DNA from 2 places in the Aneurinibacillus baijiui genome. Region 2 is predicted to be linked to the other one. Evidence: riboswitches for the same ligand, from Rfam matches in the RefSeq annotation. Region 2 holds a riboswitch; the other holds the start of a gene.
The links. Region 2 has a riboswitch for glycine ahead of gcvT (glycine cleavage system aminomethyltransferase GcvT). Riboswitches for the same ligand answer to the same signal wherever they lie in the genome.
Positions count from the first base shown of each region.

Region 1: another riboswitch for glycine. It lies ahead of glyA (serine hydroxymethyltransferase); the one in region 2 lies ahead of gcvT (glycine cleavage system aminomethyltransferase GcvT).

Region 1 is NZ_JBFTXJ020000001.1:26,946-43,480, reverse strand. Features, by position in the region: gene AB3351_RS00235 (sigma-54 interaction domain-containing protein) at 50-1,027, shown strand; gene AB3351_RS00230 (DUF4253 domain-containing protein) at 1,091-1,645, shown strand; gene purU (formyltetrahydrofolate deformylase) at 1,710-2,567, opposite strand; gene AB3351_RS00220 (iron-sulfur cluster biosynthesis family protein) at 2,540-2,950, opposite strand; gene lipA (lipoyl synthase) at 3,066-3,941, opposite strand; gene gcvPB (aminomethyl-transferring glycine dehydrogenase subunit GcvPB) at 3,922-5,433, opposite strand; gene gcvPA (aminomethyl-transferring glycine dehydrogenase subunit GcvPA) at 5,426-6,778, opposite strand; gene gcvH (glycine cleavage system protein GcvH) at 6,782-7,177, opposite strand; gene gcvT (glycine cleavage system aminomethyltransferase GcvT) at 7,194-8,312, opposite strand; gene sdaAA (L-serine ammonia-lyase, iron-sulfur-dependent, subunit alpha) at 8,325-9,209, opposite strand; gene AB3351_RS00185 (serine dehydratase beta chain) at 9,254-9,709, opposite strand; gene glyA (serine hydroxymethyltransferase) at 9,731-10,981, opposite strand; glycine riboswitch at 11,155-11,260, opposite strand; gene AB3351_RS00175 (nucleobase:cation symporter-2 family protein) at 11,389-12,720, opposite strand; gene AB3351_RS00170 (M20 family metallopeptidase) at 12,809-13,984, opposite strand; gene AB3351_RS00165 (DUF1989 domain-containing protein) at 13,988-14,620, opposite strand; gene AB3351_RS00160 (cyclase family protein) at 14,633-15,316, opposite strand; gene ade (adenine deaminase) at 15,328-16,535, opposite strand, start outside.
Region 2 is NZ_JBFTXJ020000010.1:105,896-122,430, forward strand. Features, by position in the region: gene AB3351_RS17405 (HD-GYP domain-containing protein) at 1-414, shown strand, start outside; gene AB3351_RS17410 (universal stress protein) at 542-988, shown strand; gene AB3351_RS17415 (GspE/PulE family protein) at 1,115-2,230, shown strand; gene AB3351_RS17420 (type II secretion system F family protein) at 2,187-3,230, shown strand; gene AB3351_RS17425 (competence type IV pilus major pilin ComGC) at 3,251-3,610, shown strand; gene comGD (competence type IV pilus minor pilin ComGD) at 3,597-4,037, shown strand; gene AB3351_RS17435 (hypothetical protein) at 4,050-4,424, shown strand; gene AB3351_RS17440 (competence type IV pilus minor pilin ComGF) at 4,316-4,852, shown strand; gene AB3351_RS17445 (hypothetical protein) at 4,859-5,254, shown strand; gene AB3351_RS17450 (YqzE family protein) at 5,335-5,499, shown strand; gene AB3351_RS17455 (YqhG family protein) at 5,553-6,368, opposite strand; gene AB3351_RS17460 (DEAD/DEAH box helicase) at 6,365-8,083, opposite strand; gene AB3351_RS17465 (ion channel) at 8,500-8,862, opposite strand; gene AB3351_RS17470 (hypothetical protein) at 8,982-9,383, opposite strand; gene AB3351_RS17475 (hypothetical protein) at 9,623-9,805, shown strand; glycine riboswitch at 10,069-10,159, shown strand; glycine riboswitch at 10,163-10,265, shown strand; gene gcvT (glycine cleavage system aminomethyltransferase GcvT) at 10,334-11,434, shown strand; gene gcvH (glycine cleavage system protein GcvH) at 11,476-11,868, shown strand; gene gcvPA (aminomethyl-transferring glycine dehydrogenase subunit GcvPA) at 11,872-13,230, shown strand; gene gcvPB (aminomethyl-transferring glycine dehydrogenase subunit GcvPB) at 13,223-14,719, shown strand; gene AB3351_RS17500 (TraR/DksA C4-type zinc finger protein) at 14,881-15,594, shown strand; gene AB3351_RS17505 (PucR family transcriptional regulator) at 15,624-16,535, opposite strand, start outside.

The sequences.
Region 1 (16,535 bases), on a different contig from region 2:
CAAACCACTTTGTTCATAATTGATACAACAGAATAGATTGGAGGCCCGTATGTTTCTTTCCTCTTCACATCTTTCTACCGATGCTATGGAAATAAAGTCAAAAAACCCGGCCTTTGCAAGCACCATTCAAAAAATTCGTCGTGCTGCCCAGTACCCTTCCACCATCCTCATTGAAGGAGAGAGCGGAACAGGAAAGGAAAAGATCGCGGCCATGATTCATGAGACAAGCCCGCGCGCGGCCATGCCGTTTGTAAAGGTAAATTGCGGTGCCATTCCTGATGCACTGGCTGAATCTGAACTATTCGGCTATGAGAGCGGTGCTTTTACCGGGGCAAAGAAAGAAGGCAGCATCGGGCTGTTCGAACAAGCCGATAAAGGCACCATCCTGCTAGATGAGATCGGTGAGCTTCCTCCACTCATGCAGGTCAAGCTGCTTCGCGCACTGCAGGAAAGAGAGATTCGGAGAGTAGGCGGATCCTGGTCAAAAACGATTGATGTACGAGTCATAGCAAGCACGAATCGAAGCTTGGCACAGCTCGTAGAGGACGGGAAATTTCGTGAAGATTTGTACTATCGCCTTCAAGTCGCCCACTTTGTCATTCCGGCACTTCGGGAACGGCCGGAAGACCTGCCATATTTCATCAACCTTTTTTTGACCCACTTTTCTTCCTTATATAAGGTGCCTATAAAAACATATACGCAAGAAGCGATGCGGCAATTCGTACAGTATCATTGGCCGGGAAACATCCGCCAGCTTCAGAATTGTATCGAAGGAATCTATGCGACTGTAGAAGAGGATGTCATCCGCATTGAGCACCTTCCGATTTTTTTGCAATACGATCCCAGTACATATACGAAGCAAGCCGGGTTGCGAGATCGAGTAGCCGCCTTTGAGAAACAATTGATTGAAGAGGCGGTGAAAAAAACAAAAAGTCTCAGACAGGCGGCCTCCATACTTGATGTTCCTCACGCTACGCTCCTTAGACGAATCGAAAAGCTCGGGATTGACAAACACAGAGGAAGCTAACTATGATCAAACAAAACAACTATCATTTTCTGAATATATACTACTTTGCGAGGAGAGAGCGAGATGAACATTGCGGACATGGTACAGGAGCTGCAAGAGTTGACCGGACAGACAGTACGCCCTTACTTTACGGTTAATTTTGGCAGAACAAAAAAAGACGGCGCCTATTCCGTGCTTGTTGAGCAGGAGGACGCCTTCGCGGTGATACAAACCATGCGTTCCAAAGCGGCGCACAATGTGCTCAGCTTCATCGGCACAACTAGCTTTCTTTCCGAGGATGCCCCAGCGGCGGGAATGGTTGAAGTTGTTCTTGGCACAGGGGATTCTCAATTCGATATTCTGCGTTTAATGGAAACGGATGCGGTCAATTACGATATGCTGACAGAAGAGGTCATCGAAAAGCTTATCGAATATGACCGGGCCTTTGGCATCGATATTTTCCAGGCCGAAACAGATACAGTCCAGTTTTTACTTGCAGGCGAGCCAGAAGATTGGGATGCATTTTGTGAGGATCTGTATGAATTCTGTCCAGATATCGTCGACCAGGGATGCGGCAGCGTGGAAGCCTTAAAGGAAGAACTGCAAATAACGGAGCGTGCTTTTCTCTGGTGGGACTAGCTTTTTCCAGCACAATCCCCGTCCAGATTAGCCTCTGGGGATTGTGCTTTTATATTGTAGTGAATTAAGCAAATACGATCGTTTTATTGCCATATACCATGAGCCGGTCGGCCACATGCCAAGCCACGGCCTGCGCAAGCACATTTCTTTCCACCTGGCGGCCCGCCACCTTTAATTCGTCCATCGTATAGCGGTGATTCACCCTCAGGATATTCTGCTCAATAATCGGTCCCTCATCCAGCTCATTCGTTACGTAATGAGCCGTGGCACCGATCAGCTTGACTCCGCGGTTAAAGGCGCGGGCATACGGGTTGGCGCCCACAAAGGCCGGCAGGAACGAATGATGAATATTAATGATGCGATTCGGATAACGGGCAATAAATGCCGGCGAAAGAATCTGCATGTACCGGGCCAATACGATAAAATCAACCTTCCCCTCTAAAAGCTCCAGCGCCTGCTGTTCCGCTCTCTCCTTCGTCTCTTTAGATAAAGGAATATGATAGAACGGCAGCCCATAACTTTCTACAATGTCCTGCAACTCGTTATGGTTGCTGATTACGAGCGGAATATCGACAGCGATTTCCTTGGCCTTCCACCGCCAGAGAAGCTCGAGAAGGCAGTGGTCCGCCTTAGAAACGAAAATCGCCATCCGTTTTCTTTTCTGCTCAATTCCTAGATGCCAGTCCATATGATATTCCCTTGCAATGGCTGCCACATCCTGCTCAAGCTGCGTAAAAGAAAATGAGGGATCGTCTACCGTAAATTCAATCCGCATAAAGAAAATGCCGCTTGTCGGATCGGTCGTATGCTGATCGAATTGAATGATATTGGCCTTATGTTCAAACAAAAAATGAGAGATGGTTGAAATGATGCCGGGCCTCTCCGGGCATGAAATCAATAAGGTAGCTCGTTTTTCGTACATGCTTGTCCTCCTCTCTGTTCCATGCTGTGCTGTACCCCTCCAAAGCTGGCCTGACATACAAAAGCTTCCTCTTTATTCGTAAGGGTGTAGCCGCTCCCTGAATCGTAATCCAGCACAAGCGCATCCCCCACATACTTTCTCGTAAATTGATCAATAAAAAAGCGGAGCGGTGCTTGATAGATGACAATATCATCACGGCGCAGTTCATCCACTATCAGCTTCAGTGTATATGTAAAGCCGCAGCATCCGGATAGCTCCGCATCAATACGTATCGCCCTGTCCTCGGGTACATCAACCGTCTGCAGCTCCTTTCGGGCGGATGACGTAAGCGAAAATTCGATCCGCCGCTTTCCCTGCATGCGTATCCTGCTGTCTATTTCCATCTCAGTGTTCCCTTCCTTTCACACGGTGTTTTCCATACGCACAGCAAAAAGACAGAGAAAAGATGGATGGACCCTTTCTCTTTCCTCTGTCCGCGTGATGTGCTCGATTCAATCGTTATACGGATGCGGCCTGCTCAGCCTGTTCATGCGCATGGTACGAGCTGCGAACCAGCGGACCGGACTCTACGTGAGAGAATCCCATCTGCTGCCCCCTTTGCTTGAAGTCTGCAAACTCAGCCGGCGTATAATATTTCCTGACAGGCAAATGCCTTCTCGTCGGCTGCAAATACTGCCCCAGCGTCACAATGTCACAGCGGACAGCCTGCAGATCCTCCATTGTCTGAAAGATTTCGGAATCCGTCTCACCAAGCCCGACCATAATGCTTGATTTGGTAATCTGCTCAGGGCGGATCCGCTTGGCCTCATAAAGCAGCGCAAGCGACCGGTCGTACTTGGCACGGGCACGGACCTGATCCGATGACCGTTCTACGGTTTCGATATTGTGATTGAGTATATCCGGCGCAGCGGCAAGTACAACGGCAAGCGCCTCCCAGCTACCGCCAAAGTCGGGGACGAGCACCTCTACATTAGTACGCGGATTTTTTCTGCGAATTGCCTGAATGGTGGCCGCAAAAATCGATGCTCCGCCATCCCGCAGGTCGTCCCGGGCTACCGATGTGACAACAACGTGGCGCAGTCCCATCTGCTGTACGGCAAGCGCGACCTTCTCCGGCTCCTCCAGGTCCAATTCGGTGGGCAAACCGGTTGTGACCGCACAGAAGCGGCAGGCTCTTGTGCAGATCTTCCCCAGAATCATAAACGTGGCCGTACGGTTGCTCCAGCACTCATAAATATTGGGACACTTCGCCTCTTCGCATACGGTATGCAGCTCTTTGCCCCGCATGATCGCTTTTAGTTCTTTGAATTGTTCCGTAGTATGAAGCGTAATCTTCAACCAGTCCGGCTTGCGCTTAGTTTCGTACGAGCGCATGCATACCGCCCCTTTCCTCCTGGGCCTGTGCGTCCTCTTTCTTATAGCGCAGTACTGGCTTTCTTGCCGCTTTTACTTCATCTAGGCGGGAGAGCAGCGTCGTATGCGGCGCTTCCTGTACAATCTCAGGATTTTCCTCCGCTTCTTTGGCAATACGGATCATCGCTTCAATAAACTCATCAAGCGTTTCTTTTGACTCGGTTTCCGTCGGTTCGATCATCATGCATTCCTCAACAATCAACGGGAAGTAAATCGTTGGTGGATGATAGCCGAAATCCAGCAGACGTTTGGCGATATCCAGCGTGCGCACACCCAGCTTTTTCTGACGGCGGCCGGACAGAACAAATTCATGCTTGCATACGCGGTCATACGGTACATCATAGTAAGGCGCCAGTTTGCGCATCATATAGTTCGCATTCAGTACCGCTTCCTGCGAGACGCGAAGCAATCCTTCCGGTCCGTTGGAACGAATGTATACAAATGCGCGCAGCAAAATGCCATAGTTGCCATAAAAGGCCTTGATGCGGCCAATCGATTGCGGAATGTCATAATTCAGACGATACTTTCCTTCTTCCTTCACTACCTGCGGACGGGGCAAAAATGGGACCAGCTGCTTTTTCACTCCTACAGGACCTGCTCCCGGGCCGCCGCCGCCATGCGGGCCGGTGAATGTTTTATGAAGGTTAAGATGCACCACATCAAAACCCATGTCTCCCGGTTTCACAATGCCTAAAATGGCGTTGGCGTTCGCTCCATCATAATAAAGCAGGCCGCCCGCTTCATGTACGATGGAAGCAATTTCTACAATATGCTCTTCGAACAGGCCCAGCGTGTTCGGATTGGTCAGCATGAGGGCCGCTGTATCCGGACCAACTGCCTGCCGCAGCTCTTCCACATTTACCAGACCGTGTTCATCCGAGCCGATCGTAACTGTCTCCAAACCCGCCACGGAAGCGCTGGCCGGGTTTGTGCCGTGCGCTGTATCCGGAATGATCACCTTGGTTCGCTTCTCGCCCCGGCTTTCATGGTATGCACGAATCATCATCAGCGCCGACCATTCGCCCTGCGCCCCGGCTGCTGGCTGCAGCGTCACCTCATCCATGCCAGTGATTTCCGCCAGTTCATTCTGCAAATCATACAGGACCTGCAATCCCCCCTGCACGGTTTCTTCCGCCTGGTACGGATGAATTTTTGCAAAGCCGGGGTACCTTGCCACATCCTCGTTAATTTTTGGATTGTATTTCATCGTGCAGGAACCGAGTGGATAAAAGCCAGAATCGATGCCATGGTTGCGGTTGGACAGCTCGGTATAATGACGCATGAGCTGCAGCTCGGAGACCTCGGGCAGCTCGGGCGGCGTCTGGCGCAGGTAGGCTTTTGGTACGATGCTCTCCGCTGCAACCTGCGGCACATCACATGCTCCGATGCTGTACGCTATCCGTCCTGGGCGACTCATTTCAAAAATCAGCGCTTTGTCTTTGTTCTTATCCACGTCCTGCCTCCTCCAATCCTTCCACCAGGGAATCAATCTCTTCTTTTGTGCGGGCTTCTGTTACCGCAAGTAGCATATGGCCGCTCCATTCCGGATAGTCCCGCCCTAAATCATAGCCGCCGACAATCCTTCTCTGCAGAAGACTACGGTTGATCTCGGCGACAGGCTGCGGTACTTTCACTACAAATTCATTGAATACCGGGGCAGAAAACGCACTACTATATCCGCCCAATTTTTCTACTTGGCTTTTGCAATATTGCGTCTTCTGCATATTCAGCAGGGCGATGTCCTGCACTCCACGCTTTCCTAAAGCTGACATGGCAACCGATGCCGCCAGCGCATTCAGCGCCTGATTGGAGCAAATGTTAGATGTCGCCTTCTCGCGGCGAATGTGCTGTTCGCGCGCCTGAAGCGTGAGCACAAATCCCCGGCGTCCTTCATGATCTGTCGTCTGTCCAACAACGCGCCCCGGAATTTTGCGCATGAGGCTTTCCCGAACCGCAAAGTAGCCGCAGCTCGGACCACCGAACTGCATCGGAATCCCGAACGGCTGCGCATCACCGACCACGATGTCGGCGTGAAAGCTCCCCGGAGGTTCTAAAATACCGAGGGCCAATGGATTGGAACTGACCACAAACAGACCTTTGTGCCGATGGGCGATGCCTTCAATTGCTGCGAGATCCTCCACCGATCCGAAAAAATTCGGGTACTGAACAAGAACCGCCGCAACGCTCTCATCCATCGCCGCTTCCAGCGCGTCGATGTCAGTCACTCCGTCCTTTGTTCCGATTTCTACAACCTCATACTCTTGTCCTCTCGCATTTACCTGCAGAATGGCCCGCGCTTCTGGGTGTACCGCTTTTGAGACGAGCACTTTTCTCCCCTTCTTGCCACCAACGGCGAGATTGGCCGCTTCGGCAAGTGCTGTCGGACCGTCGTACATAGAGGAGTTCGCCACCTCCATACCGGTTAATTCACAAATCATTGTTTGAAATTCAAAAATGGCCTGCAGTTCTCCCTGACTGATCTCCGGCTGGTATGGCGTATATGCCGTGTAAAATTCGGAACGGGAAATCACATGATTGACGGTGCTGGGAATGTAGTGATCGTATATGCCTGCGCCTAAAAAGTAGGCATACTCACCCGCGTGCACATTGCTTCCGGCCAGCTGTCCGAAGTGCCGCACAATCTCCAGCTCCGACTGCGCCTTAGGGATAGCAAGCTCTCCCTTTACTCGAATGCTCTCTGGAATGTCCGCAAATAAATCTTCGATGCTCGTAACACCAAGAAAGGAAAGCATCTCCTGCCTGTCATCCTTCGTCATGGGAAGGTATCGATAATTCACGATTTACGCCTCCTCCGCAATAAACGCTTCGTATTGTTCCGTGTTCAGCAGGGCTGCCAGCTCGTCTGCTTGGTGCAGCTCAACGACGATCATCCAGCCGCTTTGATACGGATCGGTGTTGATGATTTCCGGGCCGTCTTCAAGCTCCGCATTCACTTCTACTACGCTCCCGCTGACCGGTGCGTATAGATCAGAGACCGCTTTAACCGACTCAATCGTTCCCATGCTTTCATGCGCCTGGATCTCGTCACCCACAGCCGGAAGCTCGACAAACACGATATCCCCCAGTTGATGCTGTGCAAAATCCGTGATGCCAATTCGTACCCGCATCCCGCTTACCTTCTCCACCCATTCGTGTTCCTTGCTGTATAAAAGATTTGCCGCTACTTTCGTGCTCATCCGCTTCTCCTCCTACTTATCGTTTATAAAATGGTGTTTTTACAATTTTGGCTTTGATTCGTTTTCCGCGTATTTCTACGTCCACCTCTTGATCAATAACCGCCTCATCGCTTTGAAGCAGAGCCAACCCCAGGTTCTTCTTTAGCGTCGGGGATTGTGTCCCTGATGTAACATGGCCGATCGGCTCGCTCGCCTGGTCTGAATCGGCCGGATACACCAGGTAGCCGCTGCGCGGAATGCCGCGACCCACCATTTCAAGGCCAACCAGCTTGCGCGGCACCCCATTCTCCTTTTGCTTGCGGAGCGCTTCCTTTCCGATAAAGTCATCGTCCTGATCCAGCTTGACGGCAAATCCAATCGATGCTTCGAGCGGGCTGATATCTTCGCCCAATTCCTGACCGTAGAGCGGCAGACGCGCTTCGAAGCGCAGCGTATCCCTTGCACCAAGCCCGCATGGAACGACACCTTCCGCCTCGCCTACAGTCAGAATCTCCTCCCATAATGCCGGAGCCTCCGCCGCTGGCAGGTACAGCTCGAATCCGTCCTCGCCTGTATAGCCGGTGCGCGATACCAGCACCTTCCCGCCGCCAAGCTCGACATCTTTATAAAAGCGGAAGGGCTTAATCTCGGATAAATCAAACGCCGTCAGCATTTGCAGCACCTTTTCCGCCTTCGGACCCTGCAGGGCAAGTAGCGCTACCTGATCCGAAATGTTTTTGATGATGAGGTCCGGGTCCTTCCGTTGATCCAGCATCCACACAAAATCTTTGGAGATATTGGACGCGTTAACGACGAGCATGTATTCATTTTCTTCCATCTTATATACAAGCAGGTCATCCACCGTTCCTCCGTGCGGATAGCACATGGCCGCGTACAGGGCCTGATTCTTTTCGATGAGGTGAATGTTATTTGTAATGAGCGATTGAATGAACGATGCAGCATTCTTCCCTTTAATGATGATTTCGCCCATATGCGACACGTCAAACAATCCGGCTCGTGTCCGAACCGCCTGGTGTTCTTCTATGATGCTCGTAAATTGAACCGGCAGCTCCCAGCCGCCGAAATCGATCGTCTTTCCACCATATTTGGCATACAGCGGAAACAAAGACGTTTGTTTAACCGTATGAGTTTGCATATGATCGCCTCCTTACACTTTTGCACCTGACATGATGCGGTCTTTAATCTTCTGTCCGGTCGGCGTGATCGCAAGGCCGCCCCGCGCCGTCTCCCGCAGCGATACCGGCATCGTTCTGCCGATGTCGTACATCGCAGCAATCACTTCATCCAGCGGAATGCGGCTGGTAATACCAGCTAGGCCAATATCGGCCGCAGAGAAGGCGATCGAGGTGCCTATCACATTGCGCTTGATGCACGGCACTTCCACCAGCCCGGCAACCGGATCGCATACGAGGCCCAGCATGGATTTGAGAGCGACCGCTGCCGCATGAACCGCCTGATGCGGGGTACCGCCGCGAAGCTCAACGATGGCCGCAGCAGCCATCGCTGTAGCCGATCCTACTTCCGCCTGGCAGCCGCCCGCAGCCCCCGATATAAAGGAGCGGTTGGCGATGATATAGCCGATGGCGCTCGCCGTAAACAGTCCCATGACTAGCTTTTCAAATGAAAGATTGGCATTTTCATATAAGGAGAACAAGCAGCCAGGAAGAATGCCTGCCGAACCAGCTGTCGGCGTGGCGACAATGACACCCATGCGCGCATTGGTTTCCGATGTGGCAAACGCGAACCGCATCGCATCTGTAATCAGACTGCCTGATACATACTGTCCCTGTTCCTTGTATACACCCAGCCGGTATGCATCGCCACCGGAAATCCCGCTGGGCGCAGAAGAAGCATCGGACACGCCAGCGTCAACCGCCTCTTTCATTTTGATTAGACGCTCTTTCATTTTGTGGATGATCGCCTCTTTTGGCTGACCGGATGTTTCCGCCTCTAATGCAAGCATCCAATCAGCAAGACCCTCATTCATACGCTCACAGTGCTCTACCAGCTCTTCAATCGTTTGAACCGCCATCCTGCTCCCTCCCTTCCGTTATATCTTCATGCATCCGTATCCTGCTACGTATAGGAAGAATCCAGCAGCACATCAAGCGCTTCCCCATCAATGGAAAAAATCTTCGATGTGCCGCCGCCAATGGATACACCGCCCACTTGAAAGGCTCTGTCATCCTTTTGTGCCGTAACGATGACCGTGTTCGGATGGTCATAGTAGGGGCAGTCCTCTTCCATTTGAAAGCGAATGTCTATGTTCTTCTCCTTCGCTAGATCAAGCGCAGAGCGGATTTGTGTATCATGTGTGTCCAGTCCAAGCAGGCCGCCTACAATCGCTTTGTCTGTTCCATGCCCGCGATACGTCTCAGCGAAAGAGCCGTAGAAGGTGACCTCCGCCCGGGTCGGTGGGCCGTGCAGCAGGTCGTGCACGAATTTGCCGATCAGCACAACCCCTGCCGTATGTGAGCTAGACGGACCCACCATAATGGGACCGATAATATCGAAACAGCTGCTGTATGCCATATGTTCTTCCTCCTGCTGCCTTTATTTAACGGATACTTGTTCGTACAGCGGATTCGCTTCACAGAGGTCGGCGACGATTTGGCGCGCCTGCGCAATGGCTTCCTCGCTGCCTTTACTTTTCAGGACGAGCGCAATCGCCCGGCCAACGGCGGCCATATCGTGCTCATCCATGCCGCGTGTAGTAACGGCTGGCGTACCGATGCGAATGCCGCTGGTAACAAACGGACTTGCCGTATCGAATGGAATGGTGTTCTTATTCACCGTAATATGGGCTTCTTCAAGAAGGGCTTCCGCTTCTTTTCCGGTTAACCCCCACGGCCGCACATCCAGCAGGACAAGGTGATTGTCTGTTCCGCCGGACACGAGTGCCGCCCCTTCTGCAAGCAGCGTGTCTGCTAATGCTCCCGCATTTTTTACTACCTGCTGCGCATACTGCGTAAAGCGCGGATCAAGCGCCTCTTTAAATGCGACCGCCTTGGCCGCAATTACATGCATAAGTGGGCCTCCCTGAATACCAGGAAAAATAGCTTTGTTTATGCCCTTGGCAATCTCTTCATCGTTTGTGAGAATGATGCCGCCGCGCGGTCCACGCAGTGTTTTATGGGTCGTGCTCGTTACAACATGCGCATGCGGCACCGGGGACGGATGCAGCCCTGCCGCCACGAGACCGGCGATATGAGCCATATCCACCATAAAGTAGGCGCCCACTTTGTCGGCAATGGCGCGGAAGCGCGCAAAATCAATGATGCGTGCATAGGCGCTCGCCCCAGCGATCATGAGCTTCGGCTTTTCACGCAGCGCAATCGTCTCCAATTCATCGTAATCAATCAGGTGGGAGTCCTCTCGTACACCGTACGCTACCACATTGAACCATTTCCCTGAGATGCTTACAGGGCTTCCATGCGTTAAATGACCGCCATGTGAGAGATTCATGCCCATGATCGTATCGCCCGGCTGCAGCAGTGAAAAGAAGACCGCCATGTTGGCCTGCGCTCCTGAATGCGGCTGCACATTCGCATACTCGGCTCCAAATAGCTGCTTGAGCCTCTCGATCGCCAGCCTCTCTGCTGCATCGACGAATTCACAACCCCCGTAGTAGCGCTTTCCGGGATAGCCTTCCGCGTATTTGTTGGTCATCACCGAACCCATCGCCGCCATAACCTCTTCACTTACAAAGTTCTCTGAAGCAATCAGCTCCAGTGTGCTGTGCTGCCGCTTTCGCTCCTTCTCAATGGCCTCGTAAATTTCCGTATCGTGCTCATGTAATGCCATTTCTACCCCGTCTCCTTTCATCATGTGTGTTCTATCTTTCTTTTTTGCATAACAAAAAAGGACAAAAGAAAGATAGAGATGATTCTACCTTTCCTCTGTCCTTTTACCTGAGAGATTATTTCCGCGTAGGCGGAACATTCCCCTTGGGTGGCTGATCGCTCTCTCCAGAGGTGCGTCCTATTGTGGTTCGCTTTACCTGAGAGTTTATCTTCTACGGATTTTTTAGAAGTTGCTCCTTCGGTGCCGAATGGTTTATTCGGTCTCTCCCACAACAGTCATTCGCCGTTATATAGTTGATGTGCTGTCACTATCCACATGGTACTATATAGGAAAGGTAAATACAATAATATTTAAAATATTTTTTATATTTGTATCATTCGATTGCAAGTGTTCAATCGCCTTAGCCTTTACGAGACGGATTCAATGGAATGCTCGGACTTCAATGCTTCAATCGTCTCCTCCATGCTTTCCTTGCCGACACCATTCAGTATGAGGTTAAGCAGAATGGCCGCAAAACTGCCCGTAACGATACCGCTTTCTACAATCAAGCGGATGCTTTCCGGAAGGTTCGAGAACACGACCGGCGCAATCGATACGCCCAAGCCGAGGCCCACCGATGTTGCTACAACAAGCATATTTTCTACCTTGTGAAAGTTTACGGTCATAAGCTGGCGAACCCCCGATGCCATCACCATGCCGAACATCGGGATCATTGCTCCTCCTAATACCGCATTCGGAATGATCGTGGTCAGCGCAGCGACTTTGGGCAGCAGGCCGAGAAACATAATGATAAAGCAGGCAGCTACCACCACCCGTTTCTTTTTCACACCGGTGAGCGCAATGAGACCGACATTTTGTGAATAGGTTGTGTAGGGGAATGCCTGAAAAATACCGCCTACAACCTGTGCCAATCCTTCTGCCCGAAGGCCGCGTTTTAAATCTTTTCCGTCAATCTTTTTGTCGCATACTTCAGCCAGGGCAAAAAAGACACCGGTGGATTCAATCATGCTTACGATCCCGACCAAGACCATGCTTACAATCGCAGCAAAATGAAAGGTCGGCATACCAAAGCGGAACGGCTCAACCATATGGAACCACGAGGCTTCCTTTACAGCAGAGAAGCTTACCAAGCCCATAAAATACGCGATGACCGTACCGATAATAAGAGACAGCAGCACCGAAATCGTTTTCATATATCCGGTAAAGAAACGGTTCATCAGCACAATAGAGAACAGCGTAATGCCGGCCAGTATAAGGTTGGTAAGGCTGGCATAGCCCGGCGTATCCGGCTGCCCTGTAATGTTGCCCATGGCTGCGCCAATCAATGAAGTACCGATAATAATCACGACCGAGCCGGTGACGACGGGAGGGAAAAAACGGATGATTTTGTCCATAAACTGTGCCAGAATGGCAATGATAACACCGGCCGCAATAATCGCTCCGTAGATGGCGGTGATGCCCTGCATCTGTCCGATGGCGATCATCGGTCCGACTGCCTGGAAGGCACATCCCATGAGGATGGGCAGCCGGATGCCAAAGTATTTTCCACCGATCACCTGCAGCAAAGAAGCGACACCGCATGTAAACAAATCAATCGAAATCAAATAAGCAATTTGCTCTGGGGTCATGCCGATCGCCGGTCCGACAATAAGCGGTACAACCACTGCACCCGCATACATGGCCAGTACATGCTGAAAACCGAGCGTTCCTACTTTCCAGATATTCAATCCTTCTCCCATAGAGAATTCCTCCCCAAATTTGAAAGGTATGGATCTGACGTGCGCGCTGTGCTCACGGTTTTCAGATCCTGAGGGCATATCGGCAGGACTATTTTGTTTGTGCTTGCTTTATCGGTGCGGCAGTTTCATTCTTTCCATTAAGAAAGCGGATGGCAAGTTCTTTATAAAATGCAATAGAACGCAGATAAGCAGGTACAGCCACCCATTCATCCGGCTGATGCGCGAGCTTCTCATCACCCGGTCCATAAATTAGCGTTGGAATTTTGCTGTGCGGGTTCAGCACAGAAGCATCCGTATAATACGAGACCCCGGCACATTCGCTCTCCGCAAGCCCTTTTAGCGAGAGAGCGGTCTGAATGAGCGAAGCATGAGGACTTGTTAGAACAGGTGTACGATTCAACACAACACTGCACTCAGCTCGAAACGACGGAAGGCTGGCAGCAAGCTCGTCAAGCTTGGCATTCAGCTCGCGAATGAGAGCGTCATGGGATTGGGGAGGAATGCTGCGAATATCTACGTGAATGAAGCACTGATCCGGAATGACATTCGTTTGGATACCGCCGCCGATTTGGGTAACCGCCATACTGCTCGATCCAAGCGGTGCCTGTTCGATGCGCCACTCCAACTTGAATGATTTAATGAGTCGGATCACATGAGTCATGTAATCGATGGCATTGATTCCCTGATCCGGCATCGATCCGTGTGCAGTTTTGCCGTACGTTTTGATTTCCAGCCAGAGCGCGCCTTTATGACCGATGACAACCTTCTCGTTCGTCGGCTCACCAATGACGATCGCATCGATGTCCTGCATGCCCATCACATCCTGATAATGACGCGCCCCGCAGCTGTCCACCTCTTCTCCGGCGGTAGCCAAAAAAACCAGATCTCCATTAAGCTTTACCCCTTCCGTATGCAGCTCCTCGATAGCAAGCAGCATGGCAGCCAGCCCGCTCTTCATATCAGAGGCTCCGCGGCCGTATAGACGATCCCCTACCAGCTCGCCGCTATACGGCTCGTACGTCCACGGCTGTTTTCCCGGTGATACCGTGTCGATATGGCCGCAGAACATAAGTGTTTTTCCCTTCGCACCTGTCCCCTGTAGGCGAAGCTCAAAATTGCTCCGGTTTCCATCCACCATCGTCACGCTTCCGCGCAATCCTCTGCTTTCGCAGCGCGCGGCCAGCATTCTGCTGATCTCATGTTCATTTCCGGGCGGATTGGATGTATTGACCCGGAGCAATTCTTGTAAAAACGAAACAGGCATATCCTATCTCCTTCCCAGTACCTGAAGCTTTAGCGAGGTAACTTTAAAGCCGTTCACAGGCGCCATATCCTGCGAGCACGTGGAGACAGCAACGATGACATCCTCCATCGCCTTCAGCTGCACATAATCACCCGGCTTTGAGCGCGGCTCTTCAATTATATAGTCCCAATTTTCATCCAGCTGATTGTTCATAAACCAGTTAATCGGATCGGGGACAGGACGGTCCACGCCGAATGCTGCCATCGCTTTTTTTAAATTGTCATGGCAGTTCGGATGGTTCTCATCATCGAAGTCGATTTTATAGCGCCAGTAATCACAGGCCGGAAAAAAGAAATCATGCCTGCCTACCGTATCTTTGACCATCTGCATTAACGGTCTGCGCTTATTGCTGTATAAGTAGTCTCCTTCTTTTAAACGGATGCTGCTCAGCGAGGCGCGCATATGCACAGGCGAAACGTGTTCATCATGATCGGATGTGTGAAAGCAGACGAAGTCGCCAACCTGCTTGCCCTCCATATCAATAATGACCAGCTCTTCTCCCTGACGGACGAGCACGCTGCGCCCATCATACGGCGGAATGATTACTTCTTCTTTCACATACAGATCGCCTGATGTTTGTGTTTGCATACGATTCATTGTCGTTCCCTCCTAGTCCATGAATAGAGCCACAGCGCGGATTGGAGATCCTGTTCCTTTGCGAATTTTCAGCGGCAGACCAAAGTACAAAAAGCGCTTGCCCGCGACTTTATCAAGGTTGCATAAATTCTCTGTATTCGTCATTTGATATTCGCGGCAGATCAAATGACCCGAGTATTTCGTATCCTTCGGATGATCGATGGCAGGCGCATCAATCCCGATATTTACCACCCCCCGTTTTGCCAGCCATTCTGCAGCCCTGTAGCTCAGACCCGCATGGCGCGTCAGCCACTCGTCCGTGCCGTATGACCGGTTAAAATGGCCCGTATACAGCAATACGATATCGCCTTGATCGATCTGAAGCGAATGCTTCGATACCGCTTTCTCCAGATCCTGCGGCTCAATATAGTCATCTTTGGAGACATGGGAAACATCGAGGCATACGGCAGGCCCATAAAAATATTCCATCGGCATTTCATCAATGGTCGGACCGCTCGGATCATATTCATAAATCGCATCGCTGTGCGTTGGGCCGTGTTCGTTAATAATCAGCGTATTGGTCGCAAATTCAAAACCGATCTGCTTTTTCGATTCTTCATGGGTGATATGCCGGTAGACCATCGTTTTTGGATGCAGAGGAAATACCGGCATTCCATGATAAATTTCCTGTGTTAAGTCAACAAGTCGAAATCCCATCTTCATCCCCCCTATGCGATCACAGTCGGAATGACCGTGTATGTATCCACCTCAACCAATCCCATGTCGGTGATCTTCCATTCCGGACTTGTTACGAGGGATACGAAGGATAGATGCATGAACGGAACATGAATGCCGCATCCCAGCTCTTCTTTCGCCAGGCGGTGCAGCTCGGCGATCTTCTCGCTCATCTCTTCACCGCTCAGCTCATCGGTCATCAATCCTCCCACACGCAGCGGAAGGTCACCGACCACTTTGCCGTCCTTAATCATGGCGATCCCGCCATCCATTGCAATAACCCGATTGATCGCGGTCAGAATGTCCTCATAATTCGTACCGCATGCGATAATGTTGTGCGTATCATGTGCGACGCTCTCAGCGATCGCTCCCTCCTTGATCTTAAAGCCGTGCGCAAACGTTTTGCCGATATTCAGGGTACGGCCATGGCGCTCGACAACAAAGATTGGCAGAACATCCTGCTGCAGGCACGGCTGCACTACGCCTTCCTGCACCTGAAGCGAAAATTCCTTTTTCCCGGTCAAATTTTGATCGGCGATAACTTCAAGCGCTCGCACACGCGCCTGTCTGCCGGACGCCTGGATATACAGGTCCCCAATTTTCAGCGGCTTGCGTTTGATTGAGTTTTTTACGGTATCCGGATACGTATATCTCGGCATATCGATAGTGAGGCTGCCCTTCTCGGCCACCTTTTTTCCGCTGATGTACACCTGGTCAATCGTCATCTGCGTTAGGTCACTGATCACAGCAATATCTGCTATTTTCCCCGGAGCAAGAACCCCAATATGCTGGAAGCCAAAGTGTGTCGCCGGATTGATGGTCGCCATCTGAATCGCCTCTACCGGATCGACTCCCTGGGCAATCGTCCGCCGCACAATATCGTTCATATGACCATATTTGAGCAGATCCTCCGGCACCATATCATCCGATACGAGCACGGCACGACGTGAATCCATTCCTTCTTCCGTAATAGCCCGAATGCATTCCGCCATATTGCGCTGCGAAGAGCCTTCGCGCATAAATACGGTGATGCCGTAACGCAGCTTTTCGATCATCTCTTCCTTGCCGGTCGTTTCATGACAGGACACGTGAGCGCCGCCGCTAATAATGTGTGCGGCTAAATCCTCTCCATAAAGGCCCGGACAATTTCCTTCGACCGTCTTTCCGATGCTTTTGGCAAAGGCAACCGATGCAAGCTGAT
Region 2 (16,535 bases):
GAATCAGAGTGGCTTGAATTAAAAGGACACTCGCTCGAAGGAGCGCGCATTGTCGGAGGCCTAAAGAAAATGAAGGGCGTCCGTGATATTATTTTATATCATCATGAAAAATATGACGGTCGGGGATATCCGCACGGTTTAAAGGGTGAAGAGATTCCATTTCTCGCAGCCATCGTAAATGTAGCCGATTCATTTGATGCAATGACATCATCGAGGTCATATAATACGCCAAAAACATTTAATGAAGGCATGGAAGAGATCAAAGCTTGTATAGGTACGCAATTCCACCCGGATGTTGCCCGGGCAGCTCTTGCGCTTTACAAAAGAGGGGAATGGCCGCAATTCAAACAGGTGGAACAGCACAACGAACAAGAGTATGAAGAATACAATCAGCGTGAGAGTATTATTACGTAATGTTATCAAACAAGTGCAAATCGTACCAAAATGTTTATAATTTACTCTATAACCGACTGGTAAATGCTTGTATCCGGTTGTACAATAAAAAAGTAGATAGATATTTTACGGCGAGGAGGACGAGGAAATGTTTAATAAAATACTGGTAGCTGTCGATGGTTCAGAAATGAGCAATAAGGCGCTTATGGCTGCGACGACGATTGCTAAGGAACAGAACGCACAGGTTAGTCTCTTTCATGTAGGAAAAGAAGCAGTAATTCCGCCGTACATGGTTGGGGAAATGGCGTACATTTCAAAGGAATATAATATTGATTTTAATGAAGCAATGAAAAAAGAAGGCGAAGAGCTGCTAAAGCAGGCTAAAGCCAAAGTGGAAGCAGAAGGTATTGCGGTAGATGCATTTTATGTGGTCGGTGATCCGGCCCGTCAAATTGTGGATCAGGCTGAAGAAGGTGGCTATCAGCTCATCGTTATTGGTAGTCGTGGGCTAAGCGGATTTAAAGAAATGATGCTTGGCAGCGTCAGTCATAAAGTATCACAACTCGCTGAGTGTCCTGTTTTAATTGTAAAATAATATCATGATATACGATGTATCCCTTTTGCCTCGAATGAGGTGAGAGGGATTTTTTTGTCATAATATGCCGAAAGGTTTTGATAAATGGAAAAATATGGTATAAAATAGAAGCAAGAAAGGAGGGGTATGATGAATGATGTACCAGAGTATGTAACGATGTTAATTCAGAAAGGGATTCAATGCGGAGCAAGTGATATTCATCTAGAACCGACTGCGGACCGAGTGGTTATTCGTTTTCGACTTGATGGTTATTTGCAGGAGGTGGAAGAGAAGGAGGAAAGCTTCGGGCCTCCCATCGTATCGCGCATTAAGCTGATGAGTGGAATGGATATTGGCGAGCGGCGGCTGCCGCAGGATGGTGGCTTTGCTTTTCAAACTAAGACGGATGGCAAGGAAAGCCCGATTGATGTGCGCGTTGCTACACTGCCGACCATATACGGAGAGAAGGTGGTGCTTCGTCTCCTGCCGCATGAGACGAAATATCAGTCCCTCTCATCGTTGGGTATGAATGGGGAGAACGTATTTCGTATTCGCACAATGCTATCAAAAGCCCAAGGAATGATTCTAATCGCAGGTCCTACGGGAAGTGGAAAGACGACTACGATGTATACGATGCTCCATGAGTTGCAGCGTCACGGACGCAATATCGTCTCACTTGAACAGCCTGTTGAATACCGGATTCCAGGAATAAATCAGGTACAAATTCATCCGCGGGCAGGCCTTTCATTTCATGAAGGCTTACGGGCCGTACTGCGGCAGGATCCTGACGTTATCCTTGTAGGGGAGATTAGGGACAAGCTGACAGCAGAAGTCGCTGTACGGGCTGCGCTCACCGGGCATTTGCTTATTTCTACCATCCATACATTGGATGCGGTGAGCACGATTCTTCGTTTGCTGGATATGGAGATTGAGCCGTATCTGGTTAGCTCTGCACTAACAGGCATCGTAGCCCAGCGCTTGATTCGTGAGCGTTGTCCACAATGCTATGAACAGTCCCCAGCTTGCACCTCCTGTCATGGCACGGGCTTTCGTGGACGGGTAGGCATCTATGAGGTGCTGCATGTTGAAGAAGACCTTCACCCTTATATTCTAAATCGCTGTTCTGCATCTGTGATCCGTCAGTATCTTCATAAGAACGGCTTTTCCTTTCTGTCGGCCTTGCTGGAACAGAAAATTGCAGAAGGGGTGGCTGAGCCGAGTGAACGCGAGCAGTATACGGTATATAAGGAAGTGGTCCGATGAATCGCTGGCACGACTAAGCCAACGTCTGTCCTATCTGCTTGATGCCGGCATTCCGCTGCTTGATAGTCTGCAGTTGACCCTTCATCACTTTAGCCGGCGGGAGAGAGAGGAACTTCAACGTGTTCTTGAACGACTCGAAGCAGGTATTCCGCTATCTGCTGCGCTTGAGAAGCTGAGCGCACCTCCGATCTTTCTTTCTTTTATAGCAGCAGGTGAGTTGCATGGACACTATGCGTCCAGCTTCGGATTTGCCGCCCGCTATTACCGCAGAAGAGTTGCTTGGAGACATCAATTGTACCAGTTGTTGAGCTATCCATCCTTGCTGTTAGTCCTATCGCTTGCATGTTTATGGTTTTTACTTCATGTTATTTTGCCTCAGTTATCCTCGATGTATGACACAATGAATATTACTCTTCCACCGTTGACTCGTTTGTTTCTCTCTACCTTTGTCCTGTTTTCTTCCTATAGCCTCCCAACCATAGCGGTAGCATTCGCAGGAGTATTCATTATATGGAAGCTTTATCGTTCGCCTCGTTTGACTTCATATCTGCTGCGCATGCCGCATGTGCGATATTGGCTTACCCTGCAATATAGCCACTATTTTGCTATGCAGGCAGGTCTTTTGCTCGAAGCGGGAGTATCCATCCTTGCTGTATGTCATTTACTGCGGGTACGTTCGCCCTGGTTCTTTCTTCGACAGATCACGGAAGAGATAGAAGAAGAACTGCGGCAAGGTCGCACGCTCAGTGCATCCCTGCAGAATCATGCGTGTTTTACGCCGGAACTTCTTCGTTATGTTGAGTTAGGAGAAGAAGGCGGGAGGATTGGAGAATGTCTTCTGTTTTACAGCGAGCAAACGGAGACCGATATGAAGCATCAGATCGAGAAGCTGATGCGTTGGTTAGAGCCGTTAATTTTGCTTGGGATCGGAGGCATTGTATTCATTGTCGTTCTGTCGTTTTTTCTTCCTGTGCTGCACATGATGAATGAAGTGAAATAAGAAAAGAAGGTGACGAACAAATGGAAGCGCATGAGAAAGAAAAGCGTGAAGCCGGATTTACGCTGATTGAGCTGCTTATTGTGATCGTTATCATTGGTGCATTTTTGGCACTGGCTCTACCTAATTACAAGGGGGCGGTAGCCAAAGCGCAAACGAGGAGTTGTGAAGTAAATCAGCGGATGATTCTTACTACTCTTGAGGCTTATGCGGTGGAAAATGGAGGTGCTTATCCGGCAGCGGCCGATGCGCTGACTGAGCTTGTTGACAAAGGATATCTAGGGAATACACCGACTTGTCCGCTTCAAGGTGCATATGAAGTAACAGCTTCCGCCGACGGAAAAAGTATGTCGGTGGCGTGCAGTAAGCATGGTGGACCGTAAGAATGGATTCAGCCTCATTGAAGTGCTTATCGTATTGGCCATTTTTTCGAGTGTAATTGGACTTGCTTTGCCGTCGGCTGTTCATACCGTTCAACAGATGCAAGGCCAGCAATTCATCGAAAAGCTTAGCGCTGATTTATATGCAGCCGCAAGTGAAGCGATCAGTTACCGAGCTAGTGTTCAGGTGGTTGTATGGAAGCATAATCAATTCTATACCATCCAGCGTATGTGGGAATTGAAAAGAAAAAAGATAGCGATCCCGCCAGGTTTTACCGTAGTAAGTAACTTTGCATCCGGTACGATCAGCTTTAATGATTTAGGTCATGTGATGCAGGCAGGTACTATCTTTATCACATATCCTACCGGCCAAAAGAAGCGTATTACGGTATATATGGCAAGCGGTCGGTTCCAAGTGAGCGCTGAATAATGGAGGAAAACGATGAAAGAAGACGGGTTCACGTATGTTGAAGCGCTATTATCCCTTGCGCTGTTTGCTGGATTTGTGCTTGCAGCGCAAGGATCGCTGCAGATCATAACGCGCGAGAGAGCAGAGAAGCAAAGTGAAATAACGGGGTACCTGCTTGCTAGGTCACTGCTTGAACAATGGAAGGTAGGTCAGACTATGGATACGACAGAGAGGGAAGAACACGGTGTCCGCTATCAGATTCGAGTAGCGTATGGACAGAGTACGGAGAGGGTGGAAACATGCGAGGTACAGATTCGTTGGAAGAACAGACGGGGAGGCGAGAGGCATATCGGTTTTCAAGGGTATCGGCTTACCCCTCTTCTCTTACCGGAAACGAAAGAGGAGTAACGCTGCTTGAAGCCCTGCTTTCATCCGTAGTCCTATCCCTTGTGCTTATTTCGCTGTTGTATGGATTTACAGAAACGCAGCGATATTTTCAACGCGTAAAAAATGAAAGCGTGCTGGAAGCGGAAGCACGTGGTTTGTTTTCGTACATTGAAGAAGAAATTCGGCGCTGTACAAAAATGGAGCTAAAAAAGGGTGTACTATATCTTACACATCCGGCTGTCGGAGTTGTTACGTATGATCAGGTGGGTGAGCGTATTGTCCGACGCGTCAATACGGCAGGATATATTATTGTCGCCCAATATGTACGCCAATTTCAGATGGACATGCAGGGAGAGGGCTGCTCCTTTTATGTGGAGATGGAAAAGGAGGGCGCAATATGGAGCGGTCGCCTTTTCCTTGGCAAAAGAGAAGTTGTGGGGGTGAGGTAATGCCGCATGGGTCCGTGTAATAATTCGCGTGGTACCGTCTTTTTTATTGTCCTGATCTATGTTCAGCTTATGTTGCTTGTTATTCTGCATACCATTGTATTTCTAAATCAACTGCGGCCAATTGCCTCTAATGATCGCGAACGTATGCGGCTCCATTATATCGTGGAGGCGGGCGTATATTTTATGATTGAAGATATGCTAAATGAGCCTGGCAACTATGAACCGCGTACATATCATGTGCAGGGCAGAGAGATTCAAGTCATAATAGAGCCGCGTGGTACAAAAGAAGCCTGGATCGGCGCCGGAGTCGGGCGTGTACCACAGCGGGCAACACGGCTGTGGGTGATCGTTGACCGGAAGACCGGGGAGATTATCAGATGGAGTGAGACGATGATTGAGTAGCGGGGGTGCCAAAATGATTGAAAAGGCCGGAGAGCGGACACGCTATAAATAATAAAAGATAAATAAAGGAGGCGTGTCTGATGTCCTCACAGGAGTATGTAAAGTTTTTAACACAGCGATTGGTGAAATACATGGAAACACCGAAAAGTCAGAGGGAGAAAAAACCGAAAGAAGCGTTCGCTTATCGATGGTTCGGTATGCTGCCGCTTGCGATTGGTATGCTTTTTCGCCGCAAAAAGAAATAAAGAAGGAGCCGAACCAGGGTTATAGTGGTTCGGCTCTTTTGGTAATCGTCCACTTATGGTGTATGCAGAAAGAACAGTCCGCCGTTGATAATGTCGACCTCGATGCGCGGTTCATACTGCCAGCGCAACTCTTCTGTCCGCTTTTCTTTCGGATTCATAACCGTTTCATTGGGCTTATCACCAGCATCGACAGCAGTATAGAATTGTTCAATCTGCAAGAGTTCGGAAGCGAGTCGCTTACGGGCTTCTTTCGCCCAGGCAGTATCTTCTTGCTGAATATATTTTTCTATATATTGCTCCAAATGAGTAACAGCCGAATCCGGGCTGAAGATGGGCCGCATTGTATAAGCATAATCTGGGAGAAGCGGCCGCATGGCACGAGATTCGAGTGAAGCAAAGAAATGCTCGTCAATCTGCCCGTGAATGAGATTGATGCCAAGTGAGAGGAGATAGTCTTTTTTACGATCGCAAATAAATGAGATTTTGTAATTAATACCAAGCCAGGGTGTAAGCGCCGCCTGTACGTCGGGAGCGGCTTGCGCATTTGCATGCTCATACAGCCGGATGTAACGTCCATGGCGGCGTGCCGAGGTGAAAAATTGCTGCAGACGCGGAGAGCCGAACATAATATCTTCCCCGTGTACACCATCGGGCAATGCGGCGCGGTCAAATACAAGTGTCATGCACATCGGCTGTGGTTCTAAGTTTAGTTTTTCTACATACGTCCAGTAGAATGGGCGATTCCCCAAATCTTTATCGACTTCTGTCGGCAGTTCCACTTTAAAGTAAGCAGGATGTACTTCTTCATACCGTGCCTGATGTGCGGCAAAATAACGTTCAAGGAACGAACGAACCTGCATCTGATTCATGGAAGTATGGCTCCTTCCAGCGATTCTTCGGCAGGTATGATGGCTTCAGTATCCTGACGCACTGCCTGGATTACCTGACTTAAGTTGTCCATTTTAATGGCGAGTTCTCCTTCGCTTTTTGAGGATAAGAGAATATCGATGACATTTTTCTCAAGCGACTTGTTAAGATGCAGACGATCAATGATCGTATCCAATTCCCCAATCACCATCTCGAATAGATTGATCTTTTCATAGAGCAGATGCAAAATTTTTTCTTCGATGGTGCCGCGTGTTGCCAGATTATAGATATAGACGTCCCGAGTCTGACCGAGACGGTGCACACGACCGATTCGCTGCTCTACCCGCATCGGATTCCATGGCATATCATAGTTAATCAACCGATTGCAGAATTGCAGGTTGATTCCTTCTCCCCCGGCTTCGGTAGCGATCAGCGCCTGTGCGCGGTGCTCGAATAGCTGGCTCATCCAATCCTTTTTGCTGCGTTTAAAGCCGCCGCGAAACAAGACAGAGGTAACTCCGTGTTGCGCTAGCATACGCTGCAGATATTCTTGTGTCGCACGGTATTCGGTAAAAATAATCACTTTATCATCAGACTTTTTAATAATGTCGATAACTTTCTCTGCCTTCTGATGTGTTGTAACCTGCTTTAGCGTCTCGATCAGTGCAAGAATATGCTGCCGTACGGGCGAAGATTCCGCGGCGCGGTTATACATATTTACCAGCGTCATGAATGCGGCATCCCTGCTGCTGCAAATCTCTCGCTGCAGCGTAATAAGGGCGAGCGGGTTTTTATATCCACCCTCTTCATCGTGATACTGCTCCTGGACAAAACGGGTGATTTGTTCATATAATGTCTTCTCTTCAGATGACAGCTCCACAGGTACTGTAATGACATGTCGTGCAGTGAATTCGACTTTGCCGTCGGCGCGTCGGTTGCGCACCATTATTTTTTTTAATTCATTCTTTAATGTTTCATTGTTTTTTACTTGACGTCTGCCCTGTACATAGCTTTCCTGGAATTGTGCGGATTGACCTAAATGCCCTGGCTTCAGCAATGTAATAAGGTTATACAGCTCATCGAGCTCGTTTTGAATAGGGGTAGCGGTGAGCAATAAACAGTACTTTTTCTTCAGCTCCTGAATGAATTGATAGTTTTTGGTCTGTTTATTTTTGAGCTTATGCGCCTCATCAACAATAACGAGATCATACGGTTGAGCAAGGACGATATCACGATGCGGAGGACGTTTGGCTGTATCAATAGAGGCTACGACCACATCATATTGTGTCCACATATATTCTTTTCGCTGTGCTATTGCCGGAATAGAAAATTTGCTTGTCAACTCCCGCACCCATTGTACAACAAGAGAGGCAGGCACAAGGATCAATACCTTTTTGACAAGGCCGCGTACCATATATTCTTTAAGAATCAGTCCAGCTTCAATTGTCTTACCAAGACCTACTTCATCAGCGAGCAGTGCGCGTCCGTGCATTTCGCAAATGACTGTTTGGGCGGTCTCGATTTGATGAGGAAGCGGGGTAAGGTGAGGTAGGTGTCTAAGACACTGTAATTCATTGAAATCACCTACCGCGCAGGCACCTTCAGCTTCCCAGGCCAATCGATATAACTCGCGATGGTGCCACGGTCCATCTTCCTGCACTCTTGTTTTAAAGCCTTCAAGCCAATCCCTTTGAAATGTAATGGGGATGTCCATCATGCCAAAGCCACCTTCTTTCTTTTCCGTTCCTAGCCGTTAGGCCAGCATGCGAACATGGTCTATATCGATAGAATGCCCAGAAAAAAAAGAATCTATGTAAAAAATTATCTTTTGTGTTTCAAGTAGAAGTAGAGTGGGAAAGTATATCGTAAGCTTCAAACATAAAAATGGGATTGAAAGAATAATGCAGCGATGAAGCGTTATCAGCCTCAACCCGCGTTTGGAGCTTGCATAAGGTGTGTGAATACACGCCAATACCGAAGATACGATGAGACATTCACTATGCGTATATATGGCCATCAGGAGCCGAATGTCTCGATTGTGTGTTCGGTTCTACGAAAAGTGCGGACCGCGTGTGCGGTGCGCACTTTTTGCATGGCTGTACATAAAAAAAGAAGGAGGATTCCTCCCTCTTTTCAAGAGGTATGTGTGGGCGGCTTTGAGCTGGGGAATGCGGCATACCGGATAACCAGCGCAGCCGGCAGGACATAGCCGATCATCGCTTCAAGCATAGCGACCCCCCTGGCGGCACCGAATGGACTTAAATCTCCGTATCCGACTGAAAGTAGGGTCACCGCGCTGAAGTAAAATGAACGTGTAATCCGGTCATACCACTGGCTTTGATGCGCAGGAGAAGCATAATGATCGAGAATAAATCCAAGACCCATCCATTCAAGCACACAGTATAGGAGCCCGAACGAAAGTACAAGATTCATATACAGTAAAAAAAGGATCAAAAAATTATGCCATGTTCTCCATTCGATCATGTTTTGTTTCATTGTCTCACATCCGGAACATACGTATTTAGAGTACATTGCTAACTTGTACATATGTATGCCGGAAGGGAGGGGAATTATGAAATGTACTGTATATCTAATTGAGTAGCAGAAGAACTCGATTATAGGCGCGACTTGTAGAATTGTCCGTTCGCATCTCGACCATCTTCTGCGGATTTCTCTATGTCTTCGCCTGCGCTGTTTAGTTTTTTACGCAGATTTGCTGCACATGAACTGCAGTATTCTCCTAGCGTAATGAGAGTGTTGCAGCTTTTGCACGGATATTGTAGATTCGGATAGCGTGTGAGGTCAAAATACTTTTCGCGAATCAAATATTCGATATAGCGAAGCGAGATATCAAGGTCCTGCGAAATCTGAGCAAGGGGAGCATTCCGTCTTTCCTTTGGTTTCAAATAGTCGCGAATACGTTTAACGGTGTCTAGCTCCTTGCGTGCACAGTCTGGACAGACCGATTTAGAGACTTTCATAAAGACCTTGCCGCACACAGAACAATTCGATAGCATGTTCTTGTACTCCCTTCTAAACTGAGGTGAAAATTTTATATCTTCTTTTATAATAAGAGGTTATCTGGAAATTTTCTTGTGTTCTTCTCTTTTTTATACGAAAATGATTCCTTTGAACCATATAAAAAGGCGTACTTTTCTTTAGGTATTGAATCATAAAACAAGAGATGAAATAATGAAAAAGACGGATATAAAGGTACGGTTGTTTGTAGCCGGGCCGTAAGGAGGGCATATATAGCATGGAAAAAAAGCCGCTGCTTGGTCAGATTGACGAACATGGGAATCTAGTGCTGCCGCCGGAGATTCAAGAGATTCTCGGGTATGGAACCATTGAGATCGCTGTGGAAGATGATTGTATTGTACTGACCAAGGTCGATCCGATATATACATGTGTATGGGAACCAAAACAAAATAGAAAATAAAAGAAGCAGCGGAGTGGGCAGAGATGTTTGCTCCGTTTTTTATGTAGGAAAGCTGATTTTTGTTAATAATGTTCGGTTTTTTGTTTATATTTGATTGAAATGTGATTTTTATTCGTGTTATATTCGTAAAAGACAAACAATATTATGTTTTGATTAATTTTCGTTAATAAAAAAGTGATGAATGCATTGCAATTTTTCTGATTCATGGTACGATAGAAGCGAATGATATGTTTGACTTTTAACAATAATATAATATCGTGCGGATGAAAGCAGAGGGAGAGAACGTGCGAAGCACGTCGCCGAAGGAGCAAGAATACCTTTCAATCTCTCAGGCAAAAGTACTTCTGTGGGACGCAACTCTGGAGAGAGCTCGCATGACGAGCCACCAAAGGGGAAACCGGAATAGGACGCTGCCGTTGCGCAGCTTGGTCTGGGTAGCTCTCAGGTACAAAGGACAGAGATAGGGAAGACGCCCTATCCCTGTCCTTTTTTTGTGAAAAATGAGAATGTTTACGGGAGGTTGGATGAATGACTGTATTGCAACAAACGCCTTTGTATCCACTGTATGCAGAGTATGGAGCCAAAACGATTGATTTTGGCGGTTGGGATTTGCCTGTTCAGTTCTCAAGCATCCAAAAAGAACATGAGGCGGTGCGTACAAAGGCCGGTTTATTCGACGTTTCACACATGGGTGAAATAGAGGTAAAAGGGAAAGACGCGCTTGCTTTTATACAGAAAATAACGACAAACGATGCATCGAAGCTGACGATCGGTCAGGCACAGTATACGATTATGTGTTATCCAGACGGCGGCACGATTGATGATCTGTTGGTTTATAAATGTGGGGATAATGAATATCTGCTCGTTGTTAATGCTTCTAATATCGATAAAGACTATGAATGGATGAAGAAGCATGCGGAAGGCGAGATGACTCTACGCAATATATCGGATGAAATAGCTCTGCTGGCTTTGCAGGGGCCGCTTGCTGAAACGGTGGCACAGAAGCTGACGGACACGGATGTATCTGCGATTCGCTTCTTTCATTTCGAACAGAATGTGAATTTCTCAGGCGTGGCTGGACTGGTCTCGCGCACGGGCTACACTGGTGAAGATGGATTTGAAATTTATATAAAAGCGGAAGATGCACCTGTGCTATGGAAAAAAATCCTTGAAGCCGGTGGGGAGGATGTGCTGCCGTGTGGATTGGGTGCGCGTGATACGCTTCGCTTTGAAGCGCGTCTGCCGCTGTATGGCCAGGAATTAAGTAAGGATATCAGTCCGCTTGAGGCTGGATTGGGATTTGCGGTGAAGGTTGATAAGCCGGTACCGTTCATCGGGCAGGAGGCACTCAAAGCACAGAAGGAAAATGGCATCCCGCGCAAGCTGGTCGGCCTAGAAATGATCGAACGCGGCATTCCGCGCACGCATTATGCCGTATATGCAGGCGATGAGCAAGTAGGTGAGGTGACAACAGGTACACAGTCGCCGACGCTTAAGAAAAGCGTGGGTCTTGCTCTTGTGAAGCGTGAGCATAGTGAGCCGGGTACAGAACTGGACGTAGAAATCAGAGGGAAGCGTGTCAAGGCAAAAGTTGTACCGACGCCTTTTTATAAGCGCCCGAAAGCATAAACAATGACACAGTAAGGAACGAAATTGGGGGAGAAGACAAGATGAGTCAATTGCAGATGGAGTATAGATACAGCAAGGAACATGAATGGGTGGAAGTGCTTGACGGTGGGCGTGTACGTGTCGGCATTACGCACTTTGCTCAAAATCAGCTCGGGGATATCGTATTTATTGAACTGCCGGAGGAAGGCGCTGTCGTAAAGGTAGATGAAAGCATGGGTACTGTTGAATCCGTGAAAGCTGTGTCCGATATTTACTCACCGGTAAGTGGGGAAGTGGTGGAGGTAAACCAGGCGCTCGAAGATGCACCGGAGACAATTAACGGGGATGCATATGATGCTGGCTGGATGGTTGTTATTGCCCTCTCTGATCCCGCAGAGCTGGATGCATTGATGACAGCCGAGCAGTATGAAGCATACAGCAAGGAGGAGGAATAAAGCGTGACCGTAAAATATCGTTATCTTCCAATGACTGAGGCGGATCGCCAGGAGATGCTGGCCGATCTCGGTATCACCAACATTGCAGAGCTGTTCGCAGATATTCCAGAGTCGATTCGTTTTAAGGGGGAGCTTGAGATTCCTGAAGCAATCCCGGAAACAGAGCTGACCAAACATATGGGGCGAATGGCGGGAAAAAACGTCAACGCGCTTGATTATGCCTGCTTCTTAGGTGCAGGCACGTATGATCACTACATTCCAAGCGTGGTAAATCATGTCATCTCCCGCTCTGAATTTTATACCGCTTATACACCGTATCAGCCAGAGATCAGTCAGGGTGAGCTGCAGGCGATTTTTGAGTTTCAGACGATGATCTGCGAATTAACCGGAATGGATGTCGCCAACTCGTCTATGTATGACGGAGCTACCGCATTAGCGGAGGCTGCGGCAATGACAGCAGCAAAGACGAAGCGCAAAAAAGTTGTGGTATCACGCGGTGTGCACCCAGAAGCGCGCTCGATTCTGCAAACCTATGCCAAGGGACAGGGCTTAGAGATTGTCGAGATTGGCTGCAAAAACGGAATCACAGATATGGAGGCTCTTGCGGCCGCAGTGGATGAGACAACGGCTTCTGTTCTTGTCCAATATCCGAACTTCTTTGGTGCGGTCGAGCCGCTCAACGAAATTGAGAAGATCGCACACCAGCATAAGGGTCTGCTCGTCGTGAGTGCAAATCCGCTTTCTTTAGGCATTCTTACACCGCCGGGCGCATTCGGTGCTGATGTTGTTGTAGGAGACGCACAGCCGTTTGGGATTCCGATGGCTTTTGGCGGCCCGCACTGCGGCTATTTTGCAGTGAAAAAAGAACTGATGCGTCAGATTCCAGGGCGCATTGTGGGGCAGACGAAGGATGAAGAAGGGCGTCGGGGCTTTGTGCTAACGCTTCAGGCGCGTGAGCAGCATATCCGACGTGAAAAAGCGACATCCAACATCTGCTCCAACCAGGCGTTAAATGCATTGGCCGCAGCGGTGGCGATGACATCGCTCGGTAAGCAAGGTGTGCAGGAAATGGCGCTGCTCAACGTACAGAAGACGCAGTATGCGAAGCAGCAAATCGCCAAACTTAACGGCTACGAAGTGACATATGATACCCCGGTATTTAATGAATTTGTGATTAAGGCGTCACGGCCAATAGGTGACATTAATCGAGCGCTTCTCCAGAATGGAATTATCGGCGGCTTTGATCTTGGACGTGATTATCCCGAGCTTGCAGGGCATATGCTGCTGGCTGTGACAGAGCTGCGTACAAAAGAAGAGATCGACCGATTAGTGAAAGGATTGGAGGGAGCGCACCATGCTTAACACGATGCCGAAGGTTCAGGAACAGAACAAAGAAAAAGAGCTCATTTTCGAAATGAGCAAACCGGGTCGCGTAGGCTACTCGCTTCCGCACTGTGATGTGCCGGAAGTGGACGTTACGGCGGTAATTCCGAGTGAGTATTTACGTCAAACACCGGCAGAGCTGCCGGAGGTTTCCGAACTTCAACTTATGCGTCATTATACGGAGCTGTCCAAGCGCAATCACGGAGTTGATTCCGGCTTCTATCCGCTTGGTTCATGTACGATGAAATACAATCCGAAGATTAACGAAGATGTGGCACGTTATCCTGGATTTGCACGCATTCACCCGTACCAGCCAGAAGAGACGGTGCAGGGTGCACTGCAGCTAATGTATGAACTGCAGGAAGACTTGGCAGCCATTACCGGTATGGACGCGGTCACACTGCAATCCGCCGCCGGTGCTCAGGGCGAGTGGACCGGGCTGATGATGATTCGTGCATATCACGAAAGCCGCGGGGAGCAACGCACGAAAGTGATCGTACCGGACTCCGCCCATGGGACGAATCCGGCTTCTGCAAGTGTGGCAGGATTTGAGACCGTAACGGTAGCATCGGATGAGAATGGGTTTGTTGATGTAAAGGCGCTTCGACAGGTGGTTGGAGCAGACACGGCAGCGCTTATGCTGACCAATCCGAATACGCTTGGTTTGTTCGAGAAGAGCATTGTAGAAATCGCACAGATCGTTCATGAAGCTGGCGGGCTGCTGTATTATGATGGAGCCAATGCCAATGCGATTCTTGGCAAAGCGCGTCCGGGTGATATGGGCTTTGATGTTGTACACTTAAATTTGCATAAGACCTTTACAACACCGCACGGCGGCGGTGGCCCGGGCTCCGGTCCGGTAGGAGTGAAGAAAGATTTAGTACCGTTTTTGCCGAAGCCGATGGTTGTAAAAGAAGGAGACGTTTATCGTCTTGATTTTGACCGTCCGCAGTCGATTGGCCGCGTGAAAGCATACTACGGGAACTTTGGGATCAATGTACGTGCCTATACGTATATCCGTACGATGGGGCCGGAGGGATTGCGCCTCGTCTCCGAATATGCGGTATTAAACGCCAATTACATGATGCGCAAGCTGGCTGAACATTATGATCTGCCGTTTGATACGGTATGTAAGCATGAATTTGTTCTATCAGGGAAGCGGCAGAAGAAACAGGGCGTTCGTACGTTAGACATTGCTAAGCGTTTACTTGACTTTGGTTATCATCCGCCGACGACGTATTTCCCGCTTATTGTAGAGGAATGTCTGATGATTGAGCCAACCGAAACAGAGTCGAAGGAGACACTTGATGAGTTCATCGACGTCATGATTCAAATTGCACAAGAGGCGGAACAGACACCAGAACTGGTGCAGGAAGCGCCGCATCATACTGTAGTCAGCCGTCTGGATGAAGTATTAGCAGCTAGAAAACCGGTGCTGCGCTATACAAAACCAGAGGCAATGGAATAAGAATAGATATAAGGGGAGAGCGGATGAGCCGCCTCTCCTTTTCTTTTTCTTCCTTCAATCCCCAACATCTTTTGATCAGGTCATGCAGATACTATGCATAGCGCCGCCGCTATACAGAGGGTGGTTTATAATCTGGGATAGAAAGAAAGGGATGCTCAGAGATGCTTACGAATCAAGAGCTTTCTCATTATCGTTCGCTGTTGACCAAGCAGCAGCAGGATCTGCAAGAGCGCCTTCAAAAGAGCGATGCCTATGGAATGAGTCAGGCCGCGATGCAGGAATCAGTCAGTGAGCTGTCCAACTATGATAACCATCCGGCCGATTTGGCAAGCGAGATGTTTGAACGTGAAAAGGATCTGGCTCTTTATGAACATGAGGAAGAAGAGATGCGTGACATTACGCGTGCGCTTGAAGCGATTGATCGCGGCGTGTACGGGATATGTGAAGTGTGCCGCGCGCCGATTCCGACTGAACGCTTGGCAGCTCTTCCGACAACGACACGCTGTATGGAGCATGCGGATGAACGGTTTGTGTCAAAGCGGCGTCCGGCAGAAGAAGACATACTTGCTCCGGCGTACGGTCAATTTGAGTATGACGAAGCGGATGCGACATTGTATGATGCGGAGGATGCGTGGCAGGATGTATCACGATACGGTACATCGGACAGCCCGTCCGACTTCTTTGATCCATCCAAGCTTGATTATGATGATATGTATATTGAGGCGGATGAATCAGTCGGATACGTAGAGGATATCGAAGGGCTGGCGCTTGCTGATCTGGACGGACATTATATCGGCCCCAGCCTGGAATCGCCGCTGCGAGACAGGTATGAGGCTGTGCTGGATGAGGCAAACGACATGTATAAAAATGAATAAGTAAAAGAGGCCGTTTTGGCCTCTTTTACTTATTCGTAAGACGATGAATTCATCGTGGCTGCAAGCAGTCCTGTTGTCCAGAGTCTACTGCTTAAATCCAATAAAAACAAATCATCAGGATCGACCAGCGAGCGTTGCGTAAGCGACTCGATTTTACGAAGGCGATAGAGCAGGGACTGTCTATGCAAGCTGAGGACGCGCGCAGTTTGACTGACATTTCCCTGATTGCGTATATACGTGTTGAGCGTATGGATAAGATCAAGTCCTCTTTGCTGATCGTAATCGATGAGTGCGCCAATTGTAGATAGGGTTATCTCCTGCATCTTAGTATTATCTGCTAAGCTTGATAACGCACGGTAAATCTCTGTATTGGCGTATGTGCTGCGATAACCGGGACCTTTCTGGCGGGTTCCCACTTCTAATGCGATTCGTGCGTCATTGAAGCTTTCCATAAATGTCCGCTCGCCTGCATGGTTTTCTCCGATTCCCCATGATATGAGAAGACCAGGTGCAAGCTCGTTCAGCCTGTCATCTACCCGATCAAGGTAGGCTGTAACGATTTCATTTATATTATCCATCGAGATTTCTAGAAAAATGATAAATCGATCCTGGTGATACGTAGTCATTGTGAGTCGCTGCATAGCTTCCCCGGCACTGATTAATTGCTCCTCAATGGAGTGTACGATCGTCTGTGTCCACTGCTCGTAAGAGAGCTGCATCGAATTGTTCTGCTGGAAAAGGGACTCCAAGTTTTCAGGTGCTCCCAGAATGCAGACATAGGGGCGCATTACATTATAATTCAAGGATTTGGCGCGGGATATGGCTGTATCCCAGGAGTCGATCTCACCCTTTGCCAGACTCCATATGAAATCATCCTTTAGACGAAACTCTGTCTCTAGAATGGCATGCTCTCGCTGAAACCATAGAGCAGCTATTGTGAT